Regions from separate parts of the Mycoplana ramosa genome, predicted to be linked through region 1. Evidence: predicted binding sites of a transcription regulator. Region 1 holds the regulator's gene; the other holds the start of a gene.
The links. Region 1 encodes PhoB, which activates phosphate uptake and scavenging genes when phosphate is short. Its sites were predicted from a motif close to TGTCATNNANCTGTCAT; they were not measured.

Region 1 (11,375 bases):
GGCCAGTTCGGCCTGATTCCGCTGCTGGCCGGCACGCTCTATATCGGCTTTGTCGCCATGCTCGTGGCGGTTCCGGTCGGGCTGTTCGCCGCCATCTACATGGCCGAATATGCATCTCCCCGCATGCGCTCGCTGGCAAAGCCGCTGCTTGAAGTGCTGGCCGGCATCCCGACGATCGTCTACGGCTTCTTCGCGCTCGTCACCGTCGGCCCGTTCCTGCGCGACATCTCCGCCAGCCTCAACGGCCTGGCCACCGGCAACTACGCCAGCTTCATCCAGGCGCAGAGCGTTCTCACCGCCGGCATCGTCATGGGCATCATGCTGATCCCCTATGTCTCCTCGTTGTCCGACGACATCATCACCGCGGTGCCGCGGGCGTTGCGGGACGGCTCGCTCGGTCTCGGCGCCACCCGGTCGGAGACGATCAAGCGGGTGATCCTGCCGGCCGCCCTTCCGGGCATCGTCGGTGCGCTGCTGATGACCGCCTCGCGAGCCATCGGCGAGACGATGATCGTGGTGCTGGCCGCAGGTGTCGCCGCGCGCATGCAGATCAACCCGTTCGAGCCCATGACGACGGTGACCGTGAAGATCGTCAACCAGCTGACCGGCGACCTGGAATTCACCTCGCCGCAGACGCTGGTGGCCTTCGCACTCGGCATCACCCTGTTCTGCATCACGCTCGCACTCAACGTCTACGCGCTCTATATCGTCCGCAAATACCGGGAGCAGTACGAATGACCGATCTCGTTACACCGGTTTCCGGCGACACCGTCTCCAAGGCACCGCCGCGCCGCGACATCGGCATTCGCCGCCGCTATGCCGCCGAACGCCGCTTCCGCTTCTATGGCCTCGCCGCGATCACCTTCGGTCTGGTGTTTCTGTTCGTGCTGCTGTGGTCGGTCGCGGGCAAGGGCTACACCGCCTTCCAGCAGACCGAGATCACGCTGCCGGTCGAATTCTCCGAGAAGGTCATCGACCCCTCCAACAAGCGCGCCACCGATCCGAAGGTGCTGGTGACCGCCAACTATCCGTTGCTGGTGCGCAATGCGCTGGCCGAGAAGCTCGGCGTCAAGTCGACCGATCGGGCGGCGCTGAAGCAGATTTCGGCGATGGTGTCGGAAAGCGCGCGCGTGGCGCTGCGCGACATGGTGGAGGACGATCCCTCGATCATCGGCAAGACCGTGCCCGTCACCGTTCTCGCCAGCGCCACCATCGATTCCGCCTTCAAGGGGCAGTTCGACCTGACCGTCGACGAAAAGAACCGCAAGATTTCCGACGACCAGGTCGGCTGGATGAACCAGCTTGCAGCGGAAGGCGTGCTCGCCAAGGGTTTCAATACCGGGCTGTTCGTCAACGGCAATTCCAGCCGGCCGGAAGCCGCCGGCCTCGGCGTGGCGCTCGTGGGCTCGCTCTACCTGATGGGCATCGTGCTCGTGCTGTCGCTGCCGGTCGGCGTTGCCGCTTCGATCTATCTGGAGGAGTTCGCGCCGAAGAACCGGCTGACCGACCTGATCGAGGTCAACATCAACAACCTCGCCGCCGTGCCTTCGATCGTCTACGGTCTTCTCGGCCTCGCCGTCTTCATCAACTTTGCCGGCCTGCCGCGTTCGGCGCCGCTCGTTGGCGGTCTGGTGCTGACGCTGATGACGCTGCCGACGATCATCATCGCCACCCGCGCGGCGCTGCGGGCCGTGCCGCCGTCGATCCGTGCCGCCGCCCTCGGACTTGGCGCCTCGAAGATGCAGACGATCTTCCACCACGTCCTGCCGCTCGCCATGCCCGGCATCCTGACCGGCACGATCATCGGCCTGGCGCATGCGCTCGGCGAGACCGCGCCGCTGCTCCTGATCGGCATGGTCGCCTTCGTCGCCAACGTACCCGCCACGCCGCTCGATCCGTCGACGGCCCTGCCGGTGCAGATCTACATGTGGGCGAACGAGGCCGAGCGTGCCTTTGTCGAGCGGACCTCGGGGGCGATCATCGTGCTGCTGGTGTTCCTGATCGTCATGAACCTCGGTGCAATCCTGTTGCGGCGCCGGTTTGAGCGCCGCTGGTAGTGGGGTAGAAGCTGATGAACATCATGACCGAAGCCATGGCTGAAGAAGCGCTGGAAAAGAAGATGAACACTGTGCCCTACAAGATGGTCGGCAAGGATGTCTCCGTTTACTACGGCGACAAACGCGCCCTCTACGACGTTAACCTCAACATCCGAGAGAATACGGTGACGGCGCTGATCGGCCCGTCCGGCTGCGGCAAGTCGACGTTCCTGCGCACGCTCAACCGCATGAACGACACGATCGACAATTGCCGCGTCACCGGCGCGATCACGCTCGACGGCGAGGATGTTTACGACCCCGCCATCGACGTGGTCGAGCTTCGTGCCCGTGTCGGCATGGTCTTTCAGAAGCCGAACCCGTTTCCGAAGTCGATCTACGAGAACGTTGCCTACGGGCCGCGCATTCACGGTCTCGCCAAGAACAAGGCGGATCTGGACCAGGTGGTCGAGCACAGCCTGCAGAAGGCCGGCCTCTGGAACGAGGTGAAGGACCGGCTGCATGAAGGCGGCACGGGCCCTGTCGGGCGGCCAGCAGCAGCGTCTCTGCATTGCCCGCGCCGTCGCGGTCAGCCCGGAGGTGATCCTGATGGACGAGCCCTGCTCGGCGCTCGATCCGATCGCCACCGCCAAGGTCGAGGAACTGATCCACGAGCTGCGCGAAAACTTCACCATCGTCATCGTCACCCATTCGATGCAGCAGGCCGCGCGTGTTTCGCAGCGCACCGCCATGTTCCACCTCGGCAATCTTGTCGAGGAGAACGACACCGACAAGATGTTCACCAATCCCGACGACCAGCGCACGCAGGACTACATCATGGGCCGGTTCGGCTAAACTCGTTGCGCAGTCGCGAATGAAGACCCGGCGCCAAGGCGCCCGTTGAGGATAAAACCATGTCATCGACCCACATCGTTTCCGTCTACGACGAAGAGTTGAAGTACCTAGCGCGCCGCATCTCCGAGATGGGCGGCACCGCCGAGCAGATGGTGGGTGACAGCGTGCGCGCGCTGGTCAACACCGATGCCGCGCTGGCGCAGAAGGTCATCTCCGAGGACGTCATCCTGGACAATGCCGAGCGGCAGATCAACGAAAAGGCGATCCTGACGATCGCCAAGCGCCAGCCGATGGCGGCGGACCTGCGCGAAATCATGGGCGCGATCCGCATCGCTGCGGAACTCGAGCGCGTCGGCGACCTTGGAAAGAACAATGCCAAGCGCGTGATTGCCGTGCAGAGTTCCGGCATGCCGCGCAAGCTCGCCCGCGGTCTGGAGCATCTGGCCGAACTGGCGCTGATGCAGCTGAAGGAAGTGCTCGACGTTTATGCCTCACGCAACGTCGAGAAGGCCAAGGAGATCCGTGAGCGTGACGACGAGATCGACGCGGTCTACACGTCGCTGTTCCGGGAGCTCCTGACCTACATGATGGAAGACCCGCGCAACATCACGCCCTGCACCCATCTCCTGTTCTGCGCCAAGAACATCGAGCGCATCGGCGACCACGCCACCAACATCGCCGAGACGATCTTCTACATGGCGACGGGTGCACCACCGGAAGGCGAGCGCCCGAAGGACGATCACACCACCTCGGTCGGCGCGGAGATGGAATGATCCGCCTCGAAGTGTCTGAATTTTAGAACGCCGGAGTTCTCAAGGCATGGTTCCCAAGATTACCGTGGTCGAAGACGAGGAGGCGCTCAGCGTCCTCCTGCGCTACAACCTCGAAGCGGAGGGTTTCGAGGTCGATACGATCCTGCGCGGCGACGAAGCGGAGATCCGCCTGCAGGAGCGCCAGCCGGATCTTCTGATCCTCGACTGGATGTTGCCCGGCGTCTCCGGCATCGAGCTTTGCCGGCGTCTGCGCCAGCGCTCCGAGACCGAACGCCTGCCGATCATCATGCTGACGGCCCGCGGCGAGGAGAGCGAAAGGGTGCGCGGTCTTGCCACCGGCGCCGACGACTATGTGGTGAAGCCCTTCTCGACGCCGGAGCTGATGGCTCGGGTGAAGGCGATGCTGCGGCGCGCCCGGCCGGAGGTGGTCTCGACGCTGCTGAAGTGCGGCGACATCGAACTCGACCGCGAGACGCACCGGGTCCATCGCCGGACGCGCGAGGTGCGCCTCGGCCCGACGGAATTCCGCCTGCTCGAGTTTTTCATGACCTCTCCGGGGCGCGTCTTCTCGCGCTCGCAGCTGCTCGACGGCGTCTGGGGGCATGATATCTACGTCGACGAGCGTACGGTGGACGTGCATGTCGGCCGGCTGCGCAAGGCGCTGAACTTTTCCAACATGCAGGACGTCATCCGCACCGTGCGCGGAGCCGGCTATTCGCTGGAGGCCTGATCGGCGGGCCACGACGTCGGAAACGAAAAACGGGCCCCGCGGGGCCCGTTTGCAATTTCGGTCCTCGTTCCCGGCCTTGAACCGGTCAGCGCATGCGCCGACGTTCGGCCGACGGCTGGTAGGCCAGACGCTGATGGTAGAGGCAGTAGGGCGAATTGTCCGGGGACTCGTTGCCGCAGAAGTGAAAATCGTCCGTCAGCGGGTCGCCATTCGGCCACTTGCAGGTGCGCTCGGTGAGTTCGGTCAGCTCCAGCCGGCGCGACATCGGCAACACCACGTTGGTGTCGATGCGCGCGAGCGGTGCGTCGTCGTACTCGAACGCGACCTCTTCCTTGACGACGGTCGCGCCTGCCGGACGGGCGACGGTGCGGGTGACGACGCGCGGGGCGAAGTTCGCGGGGCGCGGCGCAGCGGCCGGCCGTTTGGCGCGCGTCGCTGTCGGCGTGCCGCCGGCCTTGGCGCGGCCGGGCAGAGCGAGGCGGTGCACCTTGCCGATGACTGCGTTGCGGCTGACGCCGCCGAGCTGTGCTGCGATCTGGCTGGCGCTCAATCCTTCGGACCAGAGCTTCTTGAGCTTCTCGACCCTCTCGTCTGTCCAGTTCATACTATCGCCTCCGTTCCAGCGTTCGCTACCGGGAATCCGTCGTCAATGCCCCGGATGGCTCCGGAGCTCGGAACGCCTTGATACTGTTGGTGACTAGTTCCGCCGCATGCAGTCTAGCAATTGACTTTTAACCTACTGACAGGGGGACTCGGTGACAAGAGTCGCCCGATTCAGGCCGAATCGATTTTCCAGTTTTCCCCAACTTGCTCGTTGAGGTGTGGCTGCGCGGCGACACTTTCCGCGCGCAATCCGGATCCGTCTCCGCGACCAACTGGGGCGGAACGGATGGAAGCTGCTTTTATTGACATCGACCGCCGAAATGCCGATAGTGCCGCCGCCGCCGCTGGGCGGCATTTTTCATTTTTCCACACGGAAAGCTCAAGACGAGAATGGATTTCCGCATCCGCTGCGAAGGAGATACGCGCCATGGCTGACGCCACGCCGCTCTACGAGACCTATCTGCGTGCGCCGCTGCGCTTCGAGCGCGGCGAAGGCGTCTGGCTGATCGCGGAAGACGGTTCGCGCTATCTCGACTTTGCCGCCGGCGTTGCGGTCAATTCGCTCGGCCATGCTCATCCGCATCTGGTCGACAGCCTGAAGAGTCAGGCCGACAAGGTCTGGCACGTGTCGAACCTGTACGAGGTGCCGGGGCAGGAAGCCCTTGGCAAGCGTTTGATCGACGCGACGTTCGCCGACAAGGTGTTCTTCACCAATTCCGGCGCAGAGGCGCTGGAGTGCGCGATCAAGACCGCGCGGCGTTATCATTTCGCCAAGGGCCATCCAGGCAAGTTTCACATCATCACCTTCGAGGGGGCCTTCCATGGCCGGACGCTGGCGACGATCGCCGCCGGTGGCCAGGAGAAGTATCTCGAAGGCTTCGGACCCAAGGCTCCCGGCTTCTACCAAGTGCCGTTCGGCGACATCGCCGCCGTGAAGGCCGCGATAACGGAAGAGACGGCGGCAATCCTGATCGAGCCGGTGCAAGGCGAGGGCGGCATCCGCGTGGTATCGAACGAGTTCCTGCGGGAGCTGCGCGCGCTCTGCGACGAATACGGGCTGCTGCTCGTGCTTGACGAGGTGCAGTCCGGCGTCGGCCGGACCGGCAAGCTGTTCGCCCATGAATGGGCCGGCGTCACCCCGGACATCATGGCGGTCGCGAAGGGCATCGGTGGCGGCTTCCCCCTCGGCGCCTGCCTGGCGACGGCGGAGGCTGCGGCGGGGATGGTCGCGGGCACGCACGGCTCGACCTATGGCGGCAATCCGCTGGCGATGGCGGTCGGCAATGCGGTGCTGGACGTCGTGCTGGAGGAGGGGTTCCTGCAGCACGTTCGCGACGTGGCGCTCGTGCTGCGCCAGGGCCTGGCCTCGCTGGCGGACCGCTTTCCGGATATCATCGAGGAAGTCCGCGGCGAGGGCCTGATGCTCGGCATCAAGGCCAAGGTCCCCTCGGGCGACCTGCTCAAGGCGGTTCGCGCGGAACACATGCTGCTCGTCCCGGCCGGCGACAACGTGCTGCGGTTGCTGCCGCCGTTGATCACGACCGCCGAGGAGGCGCGCGAGGGGCTGACGCGGATCGAACGGGCGGCGGAGAAACTGAGCGCCGAGAAGAAGCAGGCCTGAGGCGATGCCGAGGGTGAAACAGCAGGACTGACAACATGGCCAGACACTTCCTCGATCTCTCCGCCATGACGGCCGAGAACCTTCGCACCATCATCGACGACGCCAAGGTGCGAAAGGCGGCGACCAAGCAGGGCACGGCAGACAGGCCGCTTGCCGGCAAGATGCTTGCGATGATCTTCGAGAAGCCCTCGACCCGCACCCGGGTGTCGTTCGACGTCGGCATGCGTCAACTCGGCGGCGAGACGCTGTTTCTCTCCGGCACCGAGATGCAGCTTGGGCGCGCCGAGACGATCGGCGACACGGCGAAGGTGCTGTCGCGCTACGTCGATGCGATCATGATCCGCACGACCGACCATGCGCGCCTGCTGGAGATGGCCGAACATGCGACCGTGCCGGTGATCAACGCGCTGACCGACCTGACGCACCCCTGCCAGATCATGGCCGACATCATGACGTTCGAGGAGCACCGCGGACCGGTGAAGGGCCGCACGATCGCCTGGACCGGGGACGGCAACAACGTGCTGCATTCCTTCGTCGAGGGGGCGGCCCGCTTCGGCTACCGGATGAACATGGCCGTGCCGCTTGGCTCCGAGCCGGAGGACAAGATCCTCAACTGGGCACGCAACAATGGCGGCGAGATCGTGCTCTGCCATGATGCCGACCGGGCCGTCGCCGGCGCCGACGCTGTCGTGACCGATTGCTGGGTGTCGATGAACCAGGAGCACCGTGCCCGCGGTCACAACATCTTCCAGCCGTTCCAGGTGAACGGGGCGCTGATGCAGAAGGCCGACAAGGATGCGCTCTTCATGCACTGTCTGCCCGCCCATCGCGGCGAGGAAGTGACGGACGAGGTGATCGACGGACCGCAGTCGGTCGTCTTCGATGAGGCGGAGAACCGCCTGCATGCGCAGAAGTCGATTCTGGCCTGGTGCCTGAACGCCATTTGACCGGCCGTTCACGCCCTATTGAAAACGGCTCGACGTGCCACGATCTATGGCGCGAACCCCAATGTTGCAGCGACGTCGCTGGCGTCGCGTCCGCCGGATATGAGACCATTCCGGCGGCGATGGTGCAGAATCATGGAAGAACGCAGCCGTCGCAGGCAGATGTGACCAGCATCGCGCCGGACGGCCGGGCGTTGAAGGAGCGAAATATGGCCCAGCCAGCCCCGACACTTGGCGAAATCGATTTTGCCGGCGACGATCACGTCGTGCCGTTCCAGGTGGAAGGCCTGGACGTGCGCGGCCGCGCGGTCCAGCTTGGGCCGGTGCTTGACGCGATCCTCGAGCGGCACGACTACCCGCAGCCCGTCGCGCGCCTTTTGGCCGAGGCGATCGTGCTGACGGTCCTGCTCGGCACGTCGCTGAAGTTCGAAGGCAAGTTGATCCTGCAGACGAAGAGCGACGGTCCGGTCGATCTGCTCGTGGCGGACTTTTCCAGCCCCGAGAACGTGCGCGCCTATGCCCGGTTCGACGCCGACGCGCTGGATGCGGCGGTGCAGTCCGGCAAGGCCGCCCCGCACGAACTGCTCGGCAAGGGCATCCTTGCGTTCACCATCGACCAGGGCGCGCACACGCAGCGCTACCAGGGCATCGTCGCCCTCGACGGCCACACGCTCGAGGAGATCGCCGGGGTCTATTTTCGCCAGTCCGAACAGATCCCGACGCGCGTCCGGCTGGGCGTGGCCGAGCTGTTCGATCGCGATGAGAACGGCAAGGCGCGTCACCGCTGGCGGGCGGGCGGCATGGTCGCGCAGTTCCTCCCGGAGTCGCCCGAACGCATGCGCCAGGCGGATCTGCCGGGCGGAGACGGGGAAAAGTTCGGTCACAGCATCGGGGAAGACGACAAGTGGGCCGAGGCCCGATCGCTCGTCGAGACGATCGATGCCGACGAACTGACGGATCCGAATGTCGGAACCGAACGCCTGTTGTTCCGCCTCTTTCATGAGCGTGGTGTGCGGGTCTATCCGCCGCAGCAGGTGTTCGACCGGTGTTCCTGCTCGCGCGACAAGCTCAAGGCGGTGCTGTCGAGCCTGTCGCCGGATGAGGTCGAGAATACCGCGACCGACGGCCATATCGCGGCAACCTGCGAATTCTGTTCGACGACGTATCGCTTCGAGGTCGGCGAAGTGACCGCTGCCTGACGCGCCAGGGTTCTGGTTGCAAAAGCGAATGCCGCCCCGGCGTCCGCTTTTGTGTTAGAGTCGCCCGCATGGACAGTACGATCGCGGTGACAGCGTCCTGCCGTCGCCACGCTCGTCGAGGAGGAGGCCATGATGCGCGCACTTGCCTTTCTCGTGCCGATGACGGTCGGCGTCGTGATGGCGGCCGATATGCCGGCCGCGAATTCGGACGCCGACAAGCAGCAGATCCTGAACAATGACGAGGCCTGGCTGAAGGCCGTTGCGACCAAGGACCCGCAGGCCATCGCCGCGTTCTATGCCGAGGACGGATCGATCCTGGCGCCGGGCATGCCGATTGCCAAGGGACGAGGCGCGGTCGAGGCCGCCTGGAAGGGCCTGGTCGGCATGAAGGACTTTTCCCTCACCTTCTCGCCCACCCTTGTCGAGGTCGCGGAGTCGGGTGACCTCGCCTATGAGATCGGAACATACGAACTCCGATACGCGACCGAAAAGCCCGTCGACGAAAAGGGAAAATACGTGGTCGTGTGGAAGAAGGCCGGTGACGACTGGAAGGTGATGGCCGACATCTTCAACAGCGACGGCGCGATGTAGATCCGGAGAGGCTCTCGGCGCCGGCGGTTTCAGTTCAGGGTGCGGCTCTGGCCCGGCGCGTCGAGCGAGAAGGCGGGGATGGCGACATCGAAGGCTTCGCCGGTCGTCGTTTCCATTTGGTAATGGCCGAACATGACGCCGGAGGGCGTGTCGAGCGGGCAGCCGGAGGAATACTCGTACGTATCCCCCGGTCCCAGCACCGGTTGTTCGCCAACCACGCCAGGCCCGCTGACCTCGTCAACCAGCCCGTTCTGGTCGGTGATGTTCCAATAGCGCGCCATCAGCTTCACCGTCGCATCGGAATGGTTCGCGATGACGATGCGGTATCCCCAGACATAGCGGCTGTCGTCCGGGTCGGATTGCTCCTCCAGGAAGTAGGGCTCGACAGTGACCTCGATATCGCGGGTAAGCGCTCTGTACATTCCAGGGCCTTGAGCTCGAACGGGTTGTTCTTGAACGGGTCGGGTCGAATCATGCGGGCAGAGGCGTCGCATCTGCGCATTGGCATGTGCATCAGCACGCGCTACGCATTGGTTGGCACGTTCTTGACGATCCGATCAAGACAATTGTCGATCGTCAAGCGGCGTTGGCGCCTCCGGGGCAAAAAAGCAGCGCACGGCTGGCATGCGCTGCTCTGCCAGGTTCAGGATTTTACCTTCTCCAGCGCCTGGGCGAAGTCGGCGAGCAGATCCTCGCTGTCTTCGATGCCGGCGGAGAAGCGGACAGTGCCGGGCGAAATGCCCAGTTCCGCGCGGGCCTCGTCGGTCAGGTTCTTGTGCGTCGTCGTTCCCGGATGGGTGATCAGGCTCTTGGCATCGCCGAGATTGTTCGAGATCTCGACGACCTCGAGTGCGTTCTGCAGGGCGAAAGCGGCTTCCTTGCCGCCCTTGAGCTCGATGCAGATCAGCGTGGACCCGCCGGACATCTGCCGGGCGATAATGTCGGCCTGCGGGTGATCCTTGCGGCCGGGGTAGATGACGCGCGCGACCTTGGGGTGATCGGCGAGAAAGTCGGCGATGCGCGATGCGTTCTCGGTCTGCTGGCGGACTCGCAGCGGCAGCGTTTCGATCCCCTTCAGCAGCGTCCAGGCATTGAACGGCGACATGGCCGGACCGGTGTGGCGGAAGTAGTCCTGCAGGCTCTCCTCGATCCACTGCCTGTCGGACAGCACGATGCCACCGAGGCAACGGCCCTGACCGTCGATGTGCTTGGTGGCCGAGTAGACGACCACATGCGCGCCCAGCTCGAGCGGCTTCTGGAACAGCGGCGTGGCAAAGACGTTGTCGACCACGACCTTGGCGCCGATCTGGTTTGCCAGCCTGGCGACGCCGGCGATGTCGACCACCTCGAGCGTCGGATTGGTCGGGCTTTCGAGGAAAAGGACCTTGGTATTCTTCCGGATCGCCTTTTCCCAGTTGGCGAGCTCGCGCCCGTCGACGAGCGTGCACTCGACGCCGTATTTCGGCGCCAGCGTTTCGACCACCCAACGGCAGGAGCCAAACAGGGCGCGGGCGGCGACGATATGGTCGCCGGCCTTCACCTGGCAGAGGATCGCGGCAGCGACCGCCGCCATGCCGGAGGCCATGGCCCGGCCTTCCTCGGCACCTTCGAGCAGGCACATGCGCTTCTCGAACATGTCGTTGGTCGGGCTGCCGTAGCGAGCATAGATAAAGCCCTCCGTCTCGCCCTTGAAACGGGCCTCGGCGGCCTCGGCCGTTTCATAGACGAAGCCCTGGGTCAGGAAGATGGCCTCGGACGTTTCGGCGTGCTGCGAGCGGGTGGTGCCGCCATGGACGAGTTGGGTTGCCGGGCGCCAGGACTTGCTCATGATGATTGCCTTCCAAACAAAAAAACCGGCCGCAAAAGCAGGCCGGTTGGACACCCGGCCTTTTTAGCTACTTGTTTAACGTGGCTGCAAGCCGACCGGCCAAATCACCACGGGATATCCGGTCCATACTGCCTGGCGGTGCTTGCGTCAATTGCCCGTATTTGGTTTTGTCGGCCAGCTTAAAGGAACGCTTTATGG
Region 2 (11,375 bases), on a different contig from region 1:
CTGAGTTCCCAGCGCTTTCGGGATGGAAGAATCTTCACAGGACGATTGTGGCCGATTTTCCCCCTCCCCTGCTGGTCGCGAGCGCCTCGCCGGCGCATGAAAAAGGCGCCGGCGGAAACCCGCGGCGCCACTTCGCTTCGCAACGATGTTGGTTGGCCTCCGTCTCAGGCCTTGATCTTGAGCTGGGCCATGATCTTCTCGAGATAGCCGAGCAGCAGCGCCGATATGACGAAGGCGAGATGCATGAAGGTCAGCCACATCAGCTGGGTGGTGGTGTACTGCTGGGCATTCAGGAACACCTGCAGCAGGTGGATCGACGAGATCGCCACGATCGAGGAGGCAACCTTGATCTTCAGGCTGCCGGAATCGAGCTTGCCGAGGAAGGAGACATCGCTCTCGGCGTTGTCGAAGCGGCTGACGAAGTTTTCGTAGCCGGAGATCATCACCATCAGGATCAGGCTCGCCACCAGCGCCGCGTCGATCAGACCCAGCATGGCGAGGATCATCTCGGCGTCGTCCAGCGCAAAGACGTTCTTTGCCACCTTGAGGAACTTGTAGGCGAACGAGACGGCATAGACGGCAAGCGCGGCGACCAGTCCGAGATAGAAGGCTACAAGGATCCAGCGGCTTGAAAGGATGATCCGTTCGACCAGGATTTCGAGGGATTTCATGGGGGATGACGCTCCATCAGAATCGACTGTTACTCGCGCCTTGATTAACCAGCGGCCCCTTTTCGGGCAAGCGCCGATCGCGCGATCAATTCAGGGCTGACGTCAGCAGCGAAACGAACGCAGTGCCGGCAACATCGAGCGGGCCGCTGTTATCGATCGTGACGGTGTCGAGACCGGCAGCCGGCGGGCGCGGTTGGCGATCGAGGCGGGCGGCAATCGCGCCGGCACCTTCCCGGCCGCGCTTTGCCAGCCGCTCGGCCCGCACTTCGGCGTGGGCGGTGATCGTGACGATCTTCAGTCGCGGAAAGGTCGACACGAAATCGGGCAAGGCCTGACGGCTGCCGTTGACGATCACGACGGCCCCCTGCCCCACCGCGTCCAGCATTTCCCGCCTGATCCCGTAGCAGAGCCCGTGCGCCTCCCAAGAGACGCAGAAGGCCCCTTCCTGTTTCATACGCGAAAACGTGGCCGCATCGACGCCGATGTGGGCCTCGCTGCCGGCATCCGCCGGCCGGGTGATGACGCGCCGGGCAAAGACGATCCTGGCGTTTTCGGCGAAGTGCCGGGCGGCATAGTCCATCACGCTGTCCTTGCCGGCTCCGCTGGGACCGACAACGACGATCGCCATCCCGTCTTCGGCAAGGCCGGCCGGTTGTGCATCAACTGTGAGCATTGACGCAGACCCGGTCATGCCACCCGCCGGCCCTGCCGCCAGACGGAACGGACCACCGGGACGCCATTCGGACGGCGTACACGCACAAGGTCGCCGCGAAGGCCGGCCGCGATCCGGCCGCGATCCTGAAGGCCGACCGTTCGGGCCGGTGTCGCCGAGACCATTGCGACCGCCTGGGGCAGGCTGATCGCTTCGATCTCGTCAGCAAGGATGAAGGGCGCGTGCATGAGGCTGAACGGGACGTAGTCGGAGGAAAGCACGTCGAGGACACCGATGTCGGCGAGATCGCGCGCGGCGATGTTGCCGGAATGCGACTTGCCGCGGACGATGTTGGGGGCACCCATCAGCACGCTCATGCCGGCGCCGTGCGAGGCTTTGGCCGCGTGCAGGCTGGTCGGGAACTCGGCGAGCCGGGTGCCGTAGCCAAGCAACTCCTCGACATGCTCGAGCGTCGCATCGTCGTGGCTTGCAATGGTGATGGCGCGCGCGGCGCAGCGCGCGGCGATCGCATCCCGATGCGGCTTGGCGTAGCGCGCGGAGAGCGCCTGCTGCCGCTCGCAGAACTCGGCGAACGCCTCGTCCGACAGGCCGCGCTTGGTCTTGTAGTAGAGCGTGTACTGATCCATGCTCTGGAACTGCCGTTGCCCCGGCGCATGGTCCATCAGCGAAACGAGCCGCACCTTCGGGTCGTCCTCGAACTCCTCGAAATGCTCGAGCACGTTCTCGGTCGAAACCTCGCAGCGCAGGTGAATCAGGTGCTCGGCGCGAAGGCGATCATCCCGTTCCGCCTGGGCGAGCGCGTCGGCCATGGCCCGCATCTCGCCCTTTTCGAAGCCGCCGTCCTCGTCGGAGCCCATGCGCAGGCAATCGAAGACGGTGGTGATGCCGGAGGTGACGACCTGGGCATCGTGGGCCTGAATCGCCGCCGTCTTGTCCCAGCGCACGCCGGGGCGTGGCGAGTAATGGGATTCCAGATGGTCGGTGTGCAGTTCGACGAGGCCGGGAAGCAGGTAGTCCCCGTCCATGTCCTCTCCCGTCGCGGACGGCGTGTCGGAAATGTCGGCAATGAGGCCGTCGCGAATCAGCACCGCGCCGTGGATGACATCGTCCTCCAGTACGATGCGGGCATTGGTGAGGATCAGTTCGGTCGACATGTCAGGCAATCTTTCGGTTGGCCGTTCCGCCAAGCGAGAACAGCGAGTGTACGGTGAAGTCGGCGCCACGGGAAGGCTCGCAGAAAAGGGCGAGGCCCGTGATGGAAAGCGGCTGACCGTCGAAATCGGCAAAATGGCGTGCGAGCGCCTGCTCCATGGCCGGGGTATCCGCCTCGGGCACCCGTCCGGTCAGCGTCATGTGGAAGCGGAAGGTATCGAAGACGTAGGGATAACCCCACTGGACGAGGTTTTGACGCTCCTCGCTCGAAAGTTCGTCGGGCTTGCGCCGGGCGATATCGGCGGAAGAGAGCGGCGCGCGAAACCGATCGAAACGGCGGACGACCTCGCCGGCAAACGCCTGCAGCGGCTCGCAGTCCGCACCAGGGACGAGGGCGAAGAAGGATCCCAGCCGTCCGACGACCACCTCGGGAATGTCGAAGGCCGCGGTCTCGCCGGAAAAGCGTGCCAGCTCGGCGACGAGTTCTGCTTCCGTGCGGCCCTCCGCCAGCGCGAACGGCGCCTTCAGGGTGGCGTGGAAACCGTAGCGGCGCGGATCGGCTGTCAGGGCTGCCAGCGCCGCCGGTGCAAATCCGGGAACCGTCGGCTGTGTAACGGTCGCGCCGCTGAATGCGTCGCGTCCGAGCCAGCGGGCGGCGGCATGCGCAAGTTCATCGCTGGCGGCAGGGGTGAAATAGAGGGCGTAACGCAAATTCGATCTTCCTGTTCAATTCCGGGTCGCGGTTCGCGGAGATGGATGCGCGCGGTGCAGGCGCAACGGGGATTGGTGCGTCGGCATCATGCCATGACCTCCGGCGATTTCCATTCCTCTCAACGGGTGCGGCCCATCAGTCGGGAGCGCAACCCATTTGAAATGCCGTCGAAGACGAAGACAATGATCAGGATGAGAACCACCATGTAGGCGACGTTCTCCCAGTCCGAATTGGTGGCCATCGCTTCCCAGAGCTTCAGGCCGATGCCGCCGGCGCCCACGGCACCGATGATGGTCGCCGATCGCGTATTCGATTCCCAGAAGTAAAGCGCCTGGGAAGCGAAGACCGGGAGCACCTGCGGTACCACACCAAAGCGCTGAACGGCAATATTGGGTGCGCCGACGGATTTGACCCCCTCGCGCTGCTTGTCGTCGATGTTTTCCAGTGCCTCGGAGTAGAGCTTTCCGAGCGTGCCGGTATCGGTGAAGAAGATCGCCGACATGCCGGCGAGCGGTCCGGGGCCGAAGGCGCGGGTGAAGAACAGCGCCCAGATCAGCATGTCGACCGAGCGGAGGAAATCGAACAGGCGCTTGGTCAGTTGGTTCGAGATCCAGTTGCGGGTGATGTTGCGCGCGGCGAGGAAGGCAAGCGGGAAGGCAACGAGCGTCGCCAGCACCGTGCCCACGAACGCCATCACGACCGTCTGCAACAGCTTGGTCCAGACGTCGAGGTGCTGCCATTCGCTGTTGTAAAGGATGTTGTTCCAGGCGAGCGACAGGTTCGAGCGGGACGGATCGATGCGCTCGCCCCAGGCGATCAGGGAGAACACGTCGGCCGCCGATTTGCCGAAGAAGGGCGACTGGGTGTCGAAGATGAAATTGGCCCAGCCCAGGAAGCGCTTGCGGATGCTGACCTCGTCCGCCTCGATCTCGGCCCAGCCCGCAAAGCCGAAGGAGACGACGATCTTCTCGCCGGGGCGCTTCTGGGTGGCCCACTGCGGCAGCGGATTGCTGTCGGCCGAGACGCTTTTGCCGTCCATGGTTATGCGCAGGGTCTCGTTGCCGTGCTGTATGACCGCCCGGCCAGGAAGGACTTCGATCCGGGTCGAGCGTCCCATCAGAACCTCGGCATGGGTCACCACCTCCTCGGTCCGCGTCTCGACCTTCGCCTCACTGGTAGGGGCGGTGGTGCCGGACGAGCCGCCGAGGGCCGCACCCGGCGCCATGAAGCTTGTCGCGGCTTTCTTCACGGCAGGCTGCGTCGACGCCGCGGCCGCCGGCAGTTCGACGGTGCGCGTCACCGTTTCACGCGTCGCCGTCAGCCAGTCGGGATTGGGGTTGTCGCCGAGCGGCGAATAGCGTGGGTAGCGGATCTGCATGGTTCCGTCGGGTGCCATGCGGAACTCCGGGCGCACTTCGTAGGAGACCCAGTCGGCGAGATAGGTGCCGGCGAGCGACCAATTGGCGTTGTGGAGCACCGTACCGACCGCGAAGAACCACCAGCAATAGACGCCATAGAGCACGGCGGCCAGCACAACCAGCGGCATGCGGAAACGAGACCAGACGGAACGGGCGAAAATCTCGGGATGCCGCGCGGCGATCTGTTCCATCTCGGACATGTGAAGCTTGGCCATCGTTCGGTCCTTACTGTGCGAGTTGGAAGGCCTGGTCGCCGACGAGACGGCGTCTTGCCCAGGCAGACAATTGATCGACGGCGACGATCGTGCAGAACAGCAGAAGGATGATCGCCAGCGTCTTGGCCTGGTGGTTCTGGCCGATCGAGAGGCGCAGCAATTCGCCGATGCCGCCGCCGCCGACGGCGCCGATGATGGTGGAGGCGCGCACGTTGATCTCGAGGCGCAGCAGGAAGTAGCTGATGAAATTCGGCATGACCTGCGGGACGATCCCGAACCAGACCCGCTCGATCCAGTTGCCGCCAGCGGCGCGAAGCCCCTCCTCCGCCTTCATGTCGGCATTTTCGACCACCTCGAAGAAGAGTTTGCCCAGCGCGCCGACCGTATGGATCGACACCGCGATCACGGCCGGCAGCGGACCGAGCGAGAAGATCGCAAGGAAGAAGCCTGCCAGCACCACCTCCGGAAAGGCGCGCAGAATCTCCATCAGACGACGAACGACACCGCGCACGAAGCGGTTCGGCATCAGAGTGCGCGCCGCAAGAAAGCAGAGGATGAAGCCGAGGCTGGCGCCGAGGATGGTGGAGAAGATCGCGATATTGAGCGTCTCCAGCATCTTGTAGAAATATTCGGGGATATAGAACCCCTCCGTCAGGTAGAGCCGACCCTCCGGATAATTGTACTTGAAGCTGCCGTCGTCATAGGGAGACGGCAGGTCGAACAGGGCGCGGAACACCTCGAAGCCGTCGCGCGGGATCATGCCGCCGACGAAATCGAAGAGATACGGGAGCCGGTCGAAGAACTTGCCGGCATTGGTTTCATTGGCAAACCACAGCGAACCGCCCAGCGCGAACAGGAGAATTCCAAAGCCGATCCAGGAATAGAGCCGGCGCTTGGCGGCGAGTTCCTGCCAGTGGCGTTCGATGAGCGCGCCGCTTTCGCTGAACTCTTTCGGAAGGGTGTTAAGGGCCATGGCGCTTTCCGCGTCTGCGCCTCTACTCCGATGAAAGAGGCGTCATTCAAAAATGGCGTCAGCCAGCAAAACCGGCCGACGCCTGTCAGAATTTCGAAGTCGGATCAGCCGCCGATCGTCGCCTTGCGCGCGTCGATGATCGGCTTGTAGAAGTCGGCGTTGACCTCGATGAAGGAGGTGAAGTCGCCGCCCTGGATGGCCGAGAAGCAGGCCGCATCCGTCTTCGGCAGGTCAAGCATGAACTGCTTGAACTTCGCCTTCATGTCGTCGGCCATCGAAGAGCGGATGACCACCGGACCATTCGGGATCAGTGGCGACTTCCAGATCTCGACGAGATCGTTCATGTCGAGAACGCCCTTCTCCACCATCTTGTGCAGGTTGCCGGAGGTGTAGCCGTCCTTCCATTCGCCGACGCCCGAGCCGAAGGTCGTGCCGGCGTCGAAGTTGCCCTTCAGCACTTCGAGGACGAGGTTTTCATGGCCGCCGCCGAAACCGGTCTCGCCGAAGAATTCCTTGACGGGCGCGCCGATCGATTCCGGCAGCGTCACGAGCGGGACGAGGTAGCCGGAGGTGGAATCCGGATCGGCGAAACCGAGCTTCTTGCCCTTCAGGTCTTCCAGCTTGGTGATGCCGCTGTCCTTGCGGGCAACCATGATCGAGTAGTAGCCGGTGGAACCGTCCGTCTGGACCGTCGTCAGGATCGGCTCGACGGCCTTGGGGTCGGCGAGGTAGATCTTGGCGAAGCCGGAGGCGCCGAGTTCGGCATAGTCGAGGGTGCCGCCGAGCAGGCCCGGGATGACGCCGTCATAGTCGGCGGCCGGGAAGAAGGAGACCTTCTCGAAACCGAAATCGGCCTTCAGCTTGTCACCGAGGCACTGGTAGTTGCGCAGGCGATCGGCTTCGTTCTCGCCGCCGATGATGCCGACGCGGAATTCCTTCAGGTCTTCCGCCTGGGCGTGGCCGACGAGCGCCAGAAGGGCGACGGCGCCGAAAAGAGCTTTCTTCAGCATGATTTCTCTCCTGTTTGACCGGCCACGCCGGCTTTGAGAATGGCTTTGACCCTTGACGTGGGCCCCTCGATCCTGGCCGCGCCTCAGATGCCGGCCAGTGCCAGCGGTTTCACGCTGGCGGATTCCTTGATGTTGTCCTGCACGAGCGGGCCAGACGGGCGACGAATGCTCGTCGATGTCATGGTTTCATCGATCTCCGAACCATCGGCACCCGCGCCATAGATCGACCGCACCGCATCGGCGTCGAGCTCCCGCGGCGCGCCGTCGAAGACGACCTTGCCGGCGGACATGCCGATAATGCGCTCGCAATAGTTGCGGGCGGTGTCGAGCGTGTGGAGATTGGTGATGACGGTGATGCCCTCGCGCTCGTTGATGTCGCGCAGCGCATCCATCACGACCTTGGCGTTGAGCGGATCGAGGGAGGCGATCGGCTCGTCGGCAAGGATCATCTTCGGCTGCTGCATCAGCGCACGCGCAATCGCCACGCGTTGCTGCTGGCCGCCGGACAGCGTGCCCGCCATCTGCAGTGCCGTCTGCTCGATGCCGAGGCGCTCGAGGGCGGCGATCGCCATGATGCGCTCCTCGCGGGTGAACATGTTGAGGATGCTGAGCGCCGTCGAGCGATGGTTGAGACGGCCGAGCAGCACGTTGGTCAGCACATCGAGGCGCGGCACCAGGTTGAACTGCTGGAAGATCATCGCGCAGTCGCGCTGCCAGTTGCGCAGGGCCGCCCCGCGCAACGCGGAGACCTCGACATCGCCAAAGCGGATTGAGCCCTCGGTCGGCTCCACCAGCCGGTTGATCATGCGAAGCAAGGTAGACTTGCCAGCACCCGAGCGACCGATGACGCCCACCATCTGGCCCTGGGGAATGTCGATGTTGACCGCGTTGACCGCGGCGTGCCCGCCAAACCGGCGCGTGACGTTCATCAGGCGAAACATGGCATCCCTCTCAAGGGTTAAATCATTGATGTTGTAGGGACTTTAACGATACTCAATGACGGCCGGATGTCAGTTTCATGTTGGTTTGACAACAATCCACAAAGCCCGGGTTTCCCGGGCTTTGCGCTTGTTCAGGCCTCGTAGCGGTCGAGGAAGCTTTCCGCGTCGAGCGCGCGGAAGTCATCAAGTGCGGACCGCAACCTGGCATGGTCCCAGTCCCACCAGGCAAGCCGCTCGAAACGCTCGACAAGTTGCCTGGGAAAACGCTCGCGGATCAGTTTCGCCGGCACCCCGCCGACGATGGTGTAGGGTGCGACGTCCTTGGTGACGACGGCCCCGGAGCCGATGACGGCGCCGTTGCCGACCGTGACCCCCGGCAGGATCGTCGCGCCGTGGCCGATCCAGACGTCATGTCCGATCGTCACGCGATGCGCCCGCCGCCAGGCGAAGAAATCGGCCTCCTTGTCGGCATCCGGCCAGTAGTCGGCAGCGCGGTAGGTGAAGTGGTGCAGCGTCGCGCGCCACGTCGGATGGTTGGTGGCGTTGATCCGCACCGACGAGGCGATGTTGGCAAACTTGCCGATCGTGGCGCACCAGACCGAGCAATCCTCCATGATGTAGGAATAGTCGCCGAGTTCGGTCTCGCTGATGCGGGATCGCACGGAAATCTCGGTGTAACGGCCGAGCGTGCAGTCGGTGACCTTTGCGGTCGGGTCGATCAGCGGACTTTCGGAAAGCTTTGTCATGCGGCGGCCTTTCTGGGCGAGAAAGCAGAAACGTCTATGATCCGGTCGGCCACCTCCGTGCGCACGTCGTCATCGTGGAAGATGCCGAGAAGTGCCACCCCTGCCCGCTTCTTCTCCGCGATCATCCCGACGACGATCTCGCGGTTCTTTGCGTCGAGCGAGGCCGTCGGTTCGTCCAGCAGAAGGATACGGTGGTTGGTGATGAAGCCGCGGGCGATGTTGACGCGCTGCTGCTCACCGCCGGAGAAGGTGGCGGGCGGCAGCTGCCAGAGTTCACGCGGCAGGTTCAGCCGGGAGAGCATCTCCTCAGCCCTTTCGCGCGCGACCTCCGGATTCTCGCCGCCGGCGAGAAGAGGCTCGGCCACGACGTCGATCGCGGCGACGCGCGGCACGACGCGCAGGAACTGGCTGACATAGCCAAGGGTCACGCGGCGAACGGCAAGGACGCTGCGAGGATCGGCGCTGGCGAGGTCGATCACCTTGCCTTCGTGCTCGATGAGGATCTGTCCGCCGTCGACGCCGTAATTGCCGTAGACCATCTTCAAAAGCGAGCTCTTGCCGATGCCGGACGGACCGCCGAGAACGACGCATTCACCGGCCTTGACGGAAAAACTGACGTCCGAAACGACCGGCAGGCGGATGCCGTCTCGAAGGTGCATGGTGAAGCTCTTTGCGACTTCGGATACGACGAGTGGGGTCGCCATGGTGATGTCCTTTTGCTGGACCGGGCGCAGCCGAGCCTGAGCCGGCGCGCCGCGGTCAGGTCAAACCTGCAGGATGGAGGAGACGAGAAGCTGGGTGTAAGCCTCGCGCGGGTCGTCGAGAACGCGGTCGGTCAGACCCTGTTCGATCACCTGACCATCCTTCATCACCATCATCCGGTGCGACAGGAGGCGGGCGACGGCGAGGTCGTGGGTGACGATGATTGCCGACAGCTCGAGATCGTGAACGAGACCGCGGACCAGGTCGAGCAAACGCGCCTGCACCGAAACGTCGAGACCGCCGGTGGGCTCGTCCATGAAGACGAGGCGGGGCGAGGTGACGAGGTTGCGGGCGATCTGCAGCCGCTGGCGCATGCCGCCGGAGAAGGCGCGCGGCTGATCGTCGATGCGGTCGACACCGATCTCGACGCGCCGCAGCCAGTCGCCGGCGGTCTCGCGGATGTTGCCATAGTGGCGCTCACCAACCGCCATCAACCGCTCGCCGACATTGGCGCCGGCGGAGACCGTCATGCGCAGGCCGTCGGCCGGGTTCTGGTGGACGAAGCCCCAGTCGGTGCGCATCAGGAAGCGGCGTTCGGCCTCGCCCATGTGGGCGAGGTCACGCATCTGCCCATCGCGCATCCGATACTCGATCGTGCCGGATGTCGCCAAGAGGCGGGTGGCTAGGCAATTGAGCAGCGTCGTCTTGCCCGAGCCGGATTCGCCGACGATCGCCAGCACCTCGCCCGGCCAGAGCTCGAAGGAGACGTTGCGGCAGCCGATGCGCGCGCCGTAGAATTTCGAGATGTCGCGGACTTTGAGAAGGGGTTCATCGCTCATCGTGCAGCTTCCTTGTCGTAGGCGAGCATGGTGCCGCAATGGCCGTGGTCGCGGCGGTCTTCGCAGTGATCGGTGTCCGAGCAGACGAACATCCGCCCGCCCTTGTCATCGAGCACGACCTCGTCGAGATAGACGTTCTCCGCGCCGCAGAGCGCGCAGGGACGATCAAACTTCTGGATTTCGAACGGATGATCCTCGAAGTCGAGGCTGACGACGTCGGTGAACGGCGGCACAGCATAGATCCGCTTCTCCCGCCCCGCACCGAAGAGCTGGAGCGCTTCTGCCATGTGCATTTTCGGATTGTCGAACTTCGGCGTCGGCGACGGGTCCATGACGTAGCGGCCCTCCACCTTCACCGGATAGGCATAGGTCGTGGCGATATGGCCGTTCTTGGCGATGTCCTCGTAGAGCTTGACGTGCATCAGCCCGTATTCCTCGAGTGCATGCATCTTGCGCGTCTCGGTCTCGCGCGGCTCGAGGAAGCGCAAGGGTTCGGGGATCGGCACCTGGTAGACCAGCGTCTGGCCGGCCGTCAGCTTCTCCTCGGGGATGCGGTGACGCGTCTGGATGATCGTCGCCTCGCGGGTCTTCGTCGTGACCGCCACGTTGGCCACCTTCTGGAAGAAGGCGCGGATGGAGACGGCATTGGTGGTGTCGTCCGCCCCCTGGTCGATCACCTTCAGCACATCGTCCGGACCGAGGATCGCCGCCGTCACCTGCACGCCGCCGGTGCCCCAACCATAAGGCATCGGCATTTCGCGGGAGGCGAAGGGTACCTGATAGCCGGGAATGGCGATCGCCTTCAGGATGGCGCGGCGGATCATGCGCTTCGTCTGTTCATCGAGATAGGCGAAATTGTAGGTCGCCAGTTCTGCCGTCGTCATTCTGCGGCCTCCGCAAGATCGTTGCCCAAGTTCTGCGCGGCTTCGTATTCGCGCCGCATGCGGCGAACGAGGTCGAGCTCGGCCTGGAAATCCACGTAATGGGGGAGTTTCAGGTGCTCGACGAAGCCGGTCGCCTGCACATTGTCCGAGTGCGAAATGACGAATTCCTCGTCCTGCGCCGGCGCGACGACGTCCTCGCCGAATTCTTCGGCCCGCAGCGCCCGGTCGACGAGCGACATGGCCATGGCCTTGCGCTCGCCCTGCCCGAAGACAAGACCGTAGCCGCGGGTGAATTGCGGCGGGTTTTTCGCCGACCCCTTGAACTGGGCGATCATCTGGCACTCGGTCACCTGGATGCGTCCGAGCGAGACGGAGAAGCCGAGCTCCGGCATGTCCAGCTCCACTTCTACCTCGCCGATGCGCACTTCCCCGACGAAGG

Region 2: the regulator PhoB is predicted to act here: its motif matches at 7,821-7,837, upstream of phnC (phosphonate ABC transporter ATP-binding protein).

What each region holds. Positions count from the first base shown of each region.
Region 1 is NZ_JBHEEW010000012.1:17,858-29,232, reverse strand. It holds gene pstC (phosphate ABC transporter permease subunit PstC) at 1-738, shown strand, start outside; gene pstA (phosphate ABC transporter permease PstA) at 735-2,057, shown strand; partial or broken gene pstB (phosphate ABC transporter ATP-binding protein PstB) at 2,072-2,888, shown strand; gene phoU (phosphate signaling complex protein PhoU) at 2,948-3,661, shown strand; gene phoB (phosphate regulon transcriptional regulator PhoB) at 3,708-4,391, shown strand; gene JNC62_RS15580 (GcrA family cell cycle regulator) at 4,477-4,995, opposite strand; gene JNC62_RS15575 (hypothetical protein) at 5,166-5,423, opposite strand; gene JNC62_RS15570 (aspartate aminotransferase family protein) at 5,422-6,615, shown strand; gene argF (ornithine carbamoyltransferase) at 6,651-7,562, shown strand; gene JNC62_RS15560 (Hsp33 family molecular chaperone) at 7,769-8,758, shown strand; gene JNC62_RS15555 (YybH family protein) at 8,888-9,349, shown strand; gene apaG (Co2+/Mg2+ efflux facilitator ApaG/CorD) at 9,379-9,771, opposite strand; gene JNC62_RS15545 (O-succinylhomoserine sulfhydrylase) at 9,993-11,177, opposite strand; SAM riboswitch at 11,220-11,298, opposite strand; gene JNC62_RS15540 (2'-deoxycytidine 5'-triphosphate deaminase) at 11,372-11,375, shown strand, end outside.
Region 2 is NZ_JBHEEW010000007.1:260,303-271,677, reverse strand. It holds gene JNC62_RS11685 (TIGR00645 family protein) at 165-671, opposite strand; gene phnN (phosphonate metabolism protein/1,5-bisphosphokinase (PRPP-forming) PhnN) at 757-1,344, opposite strand; gene JNC62_RS11675 (alpha-D-ribose 1-methylphosphonate 5-triphosphate diphosphatase) at 1,359-2,498, opposite strand; gene JNC62_RS11670 (DUF1045 domain-containing protein) at 2,500-3,207, opposite strand; gene phnE (phosphonate ABC transporter, permease protein PhnE) at 3,327-4,841, opposite strand; gene phnE (phosphonate ABC transporter, permease protein PhnE) at 4,852-5,814, opposite strand; gene phnD (phosphonate ABC transporter substrate-binding protein) at 5,919-6,824, opposite strand; gene phnC (phosphonate ABC transporter ATP-binding protein) at 6,908-7,765, opposite strand; gene JNC62_RS11645 (DapH/DapD/GlmU-related protein) at 7,897-8,511, opposite strand; gene phnL (phosphonate C-P lyase system protein PhnL) at 8,508-9,215, opposite strand; gene phnK (phosphonate C-P lyase system protein PhnK) at 9,276-10,052, opposite strand; gene JNC62_RS11630 (alpha-D-ribose 1-methylphosphonate 5-phosphate C-P-lyase PhnJ) at 10,049-10,936, opposite strand; gene JNC62_RS11625 (carbon-phosphorus lyase complex subunit) at 10,933-11,375, opposite strand, start outside.